One region of the Hylemonella sp. GW821-FHT12C09 genome, then DNA from elsewhere that is predicted to be linked to it. Evidence: riboswitches for the same ligand, from Rfam matches in the RefSeq annotation. Region 1 holds a riboswitch; the other holds the start of a gene.
The links. Region 1 has a riboswitch for thiamine pyrophosphate ahead of AC1RRP_RS01065 (LuxE/PaaK family acyltransferase). Riboswitches for the same ligand answer to the same signal wherever they lie in the genome.
Positions count from the first base shown of each region.

Region 1 (4,411 bases):
TCCTTCATGGGGTTGATGCCGTTGGCCGCCAGCCAGTAATACAGCCACATGGCGTGCGTGCCGGTGGGGAAGGTCTGCGCGAAGGTGTACTCGCGTTTCTCGCTGGCCATCAGCTTGGCCAGGCCCTCGCCGTTGACGGCACCCTTGTCGGCCAGTTTCTTGCTCAGCGTGATGGCCTGGCCATTGTTGTTCAAGGTCATGAGCACGGCCATGTCCTTCTTCGGGCCGGAGACACCGAGGTGCACGCCGTAGACCAGGCCGTAGAGCACGTGGGCGAAGTCCAGTTCGCCGTTGACCAGCTTGTCGCGCACGCCGGCCCAGCTGGCTTCCTTGCTGGGGATGATCTTGACGCCGTACTTCTGGTCGATGCCCAGCACCGAGGCCATGACCACGCTGGCGCAATCGGTCAGCGGGATGAAGCCGATCTTCACTTCCTTCTTCTCGGGGGCGTCCGAGCCGGCGGCATAGACGGCGGCGCGCAGGGCGGGGTCGATACCGACCGCGCCCACGGCGGCGGTCTGCAGCACGGCGCGGCGGCTCAGTTTGGCGTTCAGAAGATCAGGCATGGCTAGCTCCTAGTGACGATGAAGAAAAACAAAAAGGCGTCCTCACCGAGCCGGCGCGTCGAGATGACGCGGCCTAGCTCCGTGGGGACGCCTTTGTCCGTACCGGTGGCCACATCCGCCGTTGGACGGGCTGCCGGTAAACCGTGTATGGTCTTGCTAACTGCTACGCAAAGGGCGTGCCAGCTTCTGGGTTTTTTGATTGCTACTGATTTGGTAGCTTTAAACCATTGCCTATCAATGGCTTATAGAGGTCCGTGCACTGAATGGGGGTGATGCGCCGGAATGGTGCGGCGCACCAAAAAGAGCAGCTGTGCGCTGCTCTAAAGCAGGTCGGCCACGTCCAGCATGCGCTGCGCGACCTCGGCCAGCTTCATGCCCTTGTCCATGGCGGTCTTGCGCAGCTTCTCGTAGGCCAGCTGCTCGCTCAGGCCCTGGCGCTGCATGAGCAGGCCCTTGGCGCGGTCGATGGTCTTGCGGTCCTTGAGTTCGGCGCTGAGTTCGTCGAGTTCGCTGCGCGTCTCGGCCAGTTCATGGCGCAGGGCCTGCTCATGCTGGAAGCGTGCCAGGGCCACGTCCAGGATGGGGCGGATGCGTTCGGCCGACAGGCCGGCCACGATGTAGGCCGTGACGCCCGCGGCCACGGCGGCGCGTACGTGCGAGGTGTCCTGATCGTTGGTGAACATGACAATGGGGCGCGGCGCATCGCGCGTGGCCATGACCACATGCTCGAGCGCATCGCGCGCATCGCTCTCGGCGTCGACGATCACCATATCGGGTTGCAGTTGCGCCAGGCGCTCGTTGAGGAAGACGTCGGCCGGCAGCGAGGCGACCAGATTGAAGCCGCTCTCCAGCAGGCCGATGCGCAGGCTGCGCGAACGCTCGGCCTGCAGCACGGCGTCTTCGTCCCCGGGGTCACCCACTCCCAGGTCCGAGGTCACCACCACGATGCGCAAGGCTTCATTCATGTCGTTCCAGATGCAAGAAATACGCCAAACGGCGCGGTGCGCGTCGGCGCTTGGCATAGAATTATCCCTGCTCCGGGGTGTTGTCCGTGCAGACGGACAGCTGAGATGGTGGGAAAAGATCCCGATACCGAACCCGTGAACTTGACTCGGATCATGCCGACGTAAGAAGAGCTGTTTGCCAGGCCCCCGCCTCGCCACACCTTTCGGAGCACGCGCCGCCGGCGCACCAGGAAAGGTCATCGTGGCAGAAGCAGTACACCCATCGTCGCAGCAGGTAGCCGCTCTGGTTCCGGAGCTGCTGGCGTTCATCGCGCACCCGGATGCGGGGGATGATGGCTTCAATGCCCTGGCCCTGCGCCTCTTCGCCCACCAGTTCCAGCACAACCAGGCTTTCCAGAAGTTCTGCCAGCAGCGCGGCCGCACCCCGCGCACGGTGAAACACTGGCGCGACATCCCGGCCGTGCCGATCAACGGTTTCAAGGACCTGACGCTGAGCTGCGCGCCGCCCGAGCATTGCGAACGCGTCTTCATGACCAGCGGCACCACGCGCGGCGACATCAAGGGCCGGCACTACCACCCGCAGCTGCAGGTTTACGACCTGTCGATGACCTTGAACTTTCGCCAGCGTTTCATGGGCGGGGCGGACCGTTTGCGTATGGGCATCCTGTTCCCCAGCGAACAGCTCATGCCCAACTCCTCGCTGGCGCATTACCTGGCGCTGGCGCTGCACCACTTCGGCACGCCCGAGAGCCGTTATGACCTGGGCCCTGAAGGCCTGCAGGTGGACGCGCTCTGCGCAACCCTGGCCCAGGTGCAGGCCAGCGGGGAGCCCTTCGCACTGCTGGGCGCGAGCTACAGCTTTGTGCACCTGATGGACGCGCTGCAGGCACGCGGCCTGAGCTTTCGTTTGCCCGCGGGCAGCCGCCTGCTCGACACCGGCGGTTTCAAGGGCCAGTCGCGCGAGATGGACATGGACGCGTTCTACGACGCGCTCGCATCGACTTTCGGGGTGCCCCGCAGCGCCTGCATCAATATGTATGGCATGACGGAACTCAGCACGCAGTTCTACGACGATGGCAACGCCGTGTTGCCGGCCCTCAAGTCCGGCCCGCACTGGATCCGCAGCCGCGTGCTGGACCCGCTGACCGGGCAGGAGATGCCCCGGGGCGAACGCGGCATCCTGGCGCACACCGACCTGGGCAACTTCAACTCGGTCACGACCATCCTCACCGAAGACGTGGGCGTGGCGGTGGAGGGTGGTTTCCTGCTGCTGGGCCGTGCCCAGGGCGCGCAGGCCAAGGGCTGCTCGCTGGCGGTGGATGAATTCCTGCGGGCGGCACAGTCATGAAAATCACCGCGGCTTATCTGCCGGGCCTGAAGCCCAGCGAGGTGCAGTGGCACACGCTGGGCTTTGGCGCCGGCGCCCAGCAGGTAGATGTGCTGGTGCCGCAGCTCACGCCGGCCCAGCTGCACACGCTGGCCGCGCACGTGCGTAAGCAGGGGCGCACGCAGCTCAAGCCCATGCCGGTGTCGCAGATCATCGCGGCCATCGACCGTGCCATCGAGCGCCTGCTCAACCCGGCCGACCCCTATCGCCTGGAGCTGGAACTGCTGTTGCCGCGCATCTCGGGCTTCGACGCCGAGATGGTGCGCCTGGGCCTCAACGCCTACCTCAAGACCTTCCGCGCGCCGCAGCTGCAGCGTTTCGTGGCCGAGGACTTCAGCAACCCCAAGCTGCTCGACGAATTCCAGCCTAGGCCTAAGGGCGGCATGGCGCGCGCGCTCGGCCCCGAACTGCTGGTGCACGTCTGGGCCGGCAATGTGCCGGGCCTGCCGCTGTGGAGCCTGGTCTGCGGCCTGCTGGTCAAGGCGCCGGCCATCGGCAAGGTGGCGAGTGCCGAGCCGCTGTTCGCTTCCCTGTTCGCGCGCCTGCTGGCCGAGGTGGAGCCGCGCCTGGCCGAGGTGCTGGCCATCGTCTGGTTCAAGGGCGGCGACACGACGAGCGAACGTGCCCTGTTTGCCGAAGCCGACGCGGTGCTGGCCTATGGCGGCAACGACACGCTGACGGCGCTCAGGCAGCAGGTGCCGGTGAGCATGCGTTTCCTGCCGCACGGCCACAAGCTCAGCGTGGGGCTGGTCTCGGCCGCCGCGCTCGACGTGGCCCATGCCCCGGCCACGGCACGCGCCGCCGCGCTGGACGTGGTGCGTTACGAGCAGCAGGGTTGTTATTCGCCGCACACCTATTACGTGGCACGCGGCGGCCGTGTCACGCCGCGCGAGTTCGCGCAGCAACTGGCCGGCGAGCTGGCTGCCTTGCAACACAAGTTCGCACGGCGCACGCTGACGCTGGAAGAGTCCGCCAGCGTGGCCGGCTGGCGCCAGGGCCAGGAGATGCAAGGGTTTGCCGGGGCCGGCGTGGAGCTGCTCGGTGATGCTGGCGCCGCCTGGTGCGTGGCCTATGCCGAGCAGGCCAGCGCCTTGCAACCCTGCGCGCTGAACCGCACGGTGCAGGTCCAGGCCGTGGACCACCTGGCAGACACGCTGCCCCTGCTGGCCGCGCAGCGCGAGGTGTTGCAGACCGTGGGCCTGGCCGCTGCGCCGCAGGAATTGCATGCGCTGGCCGAACCGCTGGGGGCGGCCGGTGCCACGCGCCTCTGCGCCCTGGGCCAGATGACGGCGCCCGAAGCCGGCTGGCACCACGACGGCCGTTTCAGCCTGCTGGACCTGGTGCGCATGGTGGAGCTGGAAGCCTCGGCCGAGAGCGCGGCCGAGACCTACGCACCTTACCGGGACTGAGGAAGCGGACCCCATGACCTTCCTCGACATGCAGCAGGTGAGTTACACCTTCCCCGGTTGGCCGCCGGTGGTGCAGGGCGTGGA
Region 1 is NZ_JBXAQQ010000001.1:201,988-206,398, reverse strand. It holds gene AC1RRP_RS01075 (CmpA/NrtA family ABC transporter substrate-binding protein) at 1-566, opposite strand, end outside; gene AC1RRP_RS01070 (ANTAR domain-containing response regulator) at 887-1,531, opposite strand; TPP riboswitch at 1,595-1,716, shown strand; gene AC1RRP_RS01065 (LuxE/PaaK family acyltransferase) at 1,773-2,879, shown strand; gene AC1RRP_RS01060 (acyl-CoA reductase) at 2,876-4,327, shown strand; gene AC1RRP_RS01055 (ABC transporter ATP-binding protein) at 4,341-4,411, shown strand, end outside.

Region 2 (4,411 bases), on a different contig from region 1:
CCGCGAAAGGCCCGCACCCAGGGCCCAACGCGGCGGTCAGGAGGACTACGTAGGGGTGTTCCCCCGGTCGACGGTGATATAGATCTCGCCGCCGGTGCGCCGGAACTCGGCGGATTTCTGCGTCATGCCGGCATCCAGCGCCTGGACCTCGCTCACGCCCTGGGTTTTCGCGTAGTCGCGCACCTCCTGCGTGATCTTCATGGAACAGAACTTGGGCCCGCACATGGAGCAGAAGTGCGCCACCTTGGCCGCGTCCTTGGGCAGGGTCTCGTCGTGGAAGTCGCGCGCGGTGTCCGGGTCCAGCGAGAGGTTGAACTGGTCCATCCAGCGGAATTCAAACCTCGCCTTGGACAAGGCATCGTCGCGCGCCCGCGCCCCCGGGTGGCCCTTGGCCACGTCGGCTGCGTGCGCGGCGATCTTGTAGGTCATGATGCCGGTCTTCACATCATTGCGGTCCGGCAGCCCCAGGTGCTCCTTGGGCGTCACGTAACAGAGCATGGCCGTGCCGAACCAGCCGATCATGGCCGCGCCGATGCCGCTGGTGATGTGGTCGTAACCCGGGGCGATGTCGGTCGTCAGCGGGCCCAGCGTATAGAAGGGGGCCTCGCCGCAGTGCTTGAGCTGCTCGGTCATATTGGCCTGCACCATGTGCATGGGCACATGGCCCGGACCTTCGATCATGGTCTGCACATCGTGTTTCCAGGCGATCTGCGTGAGCTCGCCCAGGGTGCGCAGCTCGGCGAACTGGGCCTCGTCGTTGGCATCCGCGCCCGAGCCGGGGCGCAGGCCGTCACCCAGCGAGAAGCTCACGTCGTAGGCCTTCATGATGGCGCAGATTTCCTCGAACTGCGTGTAGAGGAAGTTCTCCTGGTGGTGGGCAATGCACCACTTGGCCAGGATGGAGCCGCCGCGCGAGACGATGCCCGTGACCCGGTTGGCCGTGAGGTGGATGAAAGGCAGGCGCACGCCGGCGTGGATGGTGAAGTAGTCCACGCCCTGCTCGGCCTGCTCGATCAGCGTGTCGCGGAAGATGGCCCACGTCAGGTCTTCAGCCACGCCGCCCACTTTCTCCAGCGCCTGGTAGATCGGCACGGTACCGATGGGCACGGGCGAGTTGCGCAGGATCCAGTCGCGTGTGGTGTGGATGTTCCTGCCGGTGGACAGGTCCATCACCGTGTCCGCGCCCCAGCGGGTGGACCACACGAGTTTTTCCACCTCTTCCTCGATGCTGGACGTCACCGCCGAGTTGCCGATGTTGGCGTTGATCTTGACCAGGAAGTTGCGCCCGATGGCCATGGGCTCCAGCTCGGGGTGGTTGATGTTGGCCGGAATGATGGCGCGCCCGCGCGCCACTTCGTCGCGCACGAACTCGGGGGTCACCACCTTGGGGATGCTGGCGCCAAAGCTGTTGCCGGCCAGGCGCTGTTCACGCTCGGGGCTGTCCAGGTAGGGGGCCGTCCACTCGCGCTGCTGGTTCTCGCGCAGGGCCACGTACTCCATCTCGGGGGTGACGATGCCGCGGCGCGCGTAGTACATCTGGCTCACATTGGCGCCCGCCTTGGCGCGGCGCGGCGTGCGCTGCAAGCCGGCGGCCTGGGCGCGCAAGGCGGCCAGGGCATCGGCTTCAGCCCCCTTGAGACCATCGTCCAGCGCCACACGCGCGCGGCCGCTGTAGGACTCGGTATCGCGACGGGCTTCGATCCAGCCCTGGCGTAGCGCGGGCAGACCGCGCATCACGTCGACCTCGGCCTGCGGGTCGGTGTAGGGGCCGGAGGTGTCGTAAACCAGCACCGCCTCGCCGTTGCTCTGCGTGATCTCGCGCATGGGCACGCGCACATCGGGTCGCGTGCCGGTCACATGGATCTTGCGCGAGGCCGGCAAGGGCTCACGCGTGAGGCTGATGAACTGGCTGAGTTGGTCGGGTGCATTCACTGTGGATCTCCTTGAAACAAATGGTTTTGCTCCGAAGGAGGTTCACAGAAGGCGAACCGGAAGACGGCACGAGGCCAGCAAGGGGAAACAGACGCGGCACGCCACGCTGGGTGGACGGCAGGTCAGGCTCTTCTTACGCCGGCATTAACCGGATCAAGTTCGCGGGTTCGGATCACCATCTCAGCACATCGCGTGTGCACCCCGGGCAAGACGGAATGTAGCCGACCCGACGTGGCCCGGAACATGACCCAGGTCAATTTTTCAGATGGCGCTGCGCTGTTGCGAAAAGCGCCGGCTGCGCTCGTAGGGAAAGACGTCGTAGACATGCCCCTGCTGGATGCGCTCCTTGTGACTCTGCCAGAAGGCCGGGTCGAGCAGGTCGGCATGGTGTTGCATGAACACCTCGCGCACGACCGGGTTGCCCAGCAGGAAAGGCGCGAAGGTCTCGGGGAAGACATCACGCGGGCCGACCTTGTACCAGACCTCGCCACTCATCTCCTCTTCCTCATGGCGCGGCGCCGGCACCTGTCGGAAGTTGCAGTCGGTGATGTACTCGATCTCGTCGTAGTCGTAGAACACCACCTTGCCCTGGCGCGTCAGTCCGAAATTCTTCCACAGCATGTCGCCGGGGAAGATGTTGGCGGCCACCAGGTCCTTGATGGCATTGCCGTACTCGATGACGGTGCGCTCCAGCTGGCGGCGCGCCCGGCGGGCTTCCTCGGAGCTGCTGGCCGGGTCGGTCGCGCCCGCGTCAAAGGCTTGCTGCAGGTAGATGTTGAGCGGGATCATGCGCCGCTCGATGTAGAGGTGCTGGATGACGACTTCTCGGCGTCCATCCTGGTCGCGGTCGCTGATCTCGAGCTGGCTGGGCGCGAACTCCCGGATCTCGGCGAGCAGTTCCTCGTCGAAACGCTCCAGCGGGAACGCCACCAGGCTGTACTCCAGCGTGTCGGCCATGCGGCCCACGCGGTCGTGCTGCTTGACCAGCAGGTATTTGCCTTTCACCTGTTCACGCGTGGTGTCCTTCGGCGGCGGTTACCAGTCCTTGATGATCTTGAAGACGTAGGGGAAGGAGGGCAGGTCGAACACCAGCATGACCATGCCCTTGATGCCCGGTGCGATACGGAAGCGGTCGCTCGAGTGTTTGAGGTGGTGAAGAAAGTCGCGGTAGAACAGCGTCTTGCCCTGCTTGGCCAGGCCCAGGGCGTTGTAGAGTTCGGCGCGGGGCTTGCGCGGCATGAGGCTGCGCAGAAACTGCACGTAGGCCGAGGGCACCTCCATGTCCACCATGAAATAGGCCCGCGCGAAGCTGAAAAGCATCAGCAGGTCATCCTCACCGAACAGCGCCGCGTCGATCACCAGGCGGCCCTGTTCGCCGTGCAGGATGGGCAGGGCGAAGGGCACTTCGACGAAGCCATTGATGATCTTGCCCACCACGTAGGCCCCCTTGTTGCGGAAGAACAGGCTGGAGAGCACCTGCACCTGGAAATTGGTGCGCAACCGGTTCTGTCCCAGCAGGTCGTTCACGGCGACCAGCACATCGCCCACGTCACGCGCCAGGTCTTCAAAAGGGCACTGCAGCTGGAAGTTGCCGATGATGCGCTCCACCGTCTCGCGCAGGGTCTCGCGCGTGGGGTAGTAGGCACGGTAGGTCGGCCGGGCGGCGGGTTCGTCGTTCTCGATGTACTCGGTGCTGACCGCCGGGCGCACGAAGATGAAGTCGTTGTGGAAATGCGTGCGGTGCAGGATCTTGGTGGTGACCGAGTTGAAGAAGGTCTCGGCCAGCTCGGGCTGGTGGTGATTGACCAGCAGGCCGATGTAGTGCAGCTTGACCTGCTGCCAGATGGCCATGGGCTGGGCGCCGGCCTGGAAGGTCTGCTCCAGCCGGCTCACGCACTCCTTGACACGCAGATCGTAGAACTCGATGCGCTCGCGCTGGGCGCGCTGCTGGCCCTGCCAGTCGGCGGTCTCGAAACGCTGCTGGGCGCGTGCGGGCTCGGTGCGGAAGAGCTGGTAATGGCGGTTGAAGCCGTCCAGCATCGCCTGGGCGATGTCGTAAGCCAGCGTCGAATCCAGGCGCTGGGGGAACATCGCGTTCAGCCGGCGCGGGCGCTCACCCGCGCTTGATCTGGGCCACGCCGGCGATGGCCTGGCGGTACAGCGGCTCCAGCGCTTCCTGACCGTCCACGGTCATCTGCAGGTCCTTGAGCAGCCCGTCGTGTACGCCGTAGACCCAGGCATGCAGGGTCACGTTCTGGCCACGCCCCCAGGCATCCATCAGCACCGTGCTCTGCGCCACGTTGACCACCTGTTCGATGGCATTGAGCTCGACCAGCGCATCGTGGCGCGCCGCCTCGGGAATGCTGTCGAGCAGCTCGCGATGGCGATCCCGCACGTCCATGATGTGGCGCAGCCAGTTGTCGGCCAGGCCGATGCGCGCGCCTTCCAGCGCGGCCTGCACACCTGAGCAGCCGTAATG
Region 2 is NZ_JBXAQQ010000004.1:156,816-161,226, reverse strand. It holds gene thiC (phosphomethylpyrimidine synthase ThiC) at 46-1,932, opposite strand; TPP riboswitch at 2,045-2,146, opposite strand; partial or broken gene aceK (bifunctional isocitrate dehydrogenase kinase/phosphatase) at 2,194-4,023, opposite strand; gene can (carbonate dehydratase) at 4,046-4,411, opposite strand, start outside.
Region 2: linked by a shared signal. The riboswitch ahead of thiC (phosphomethylpyrimidine synthase ThiC) and the one ahead of AC1RRP_RS01065 (LuxE/PaaK family acyltransferase) in region 1 are both predicted to bind thiamine pyrophosphate.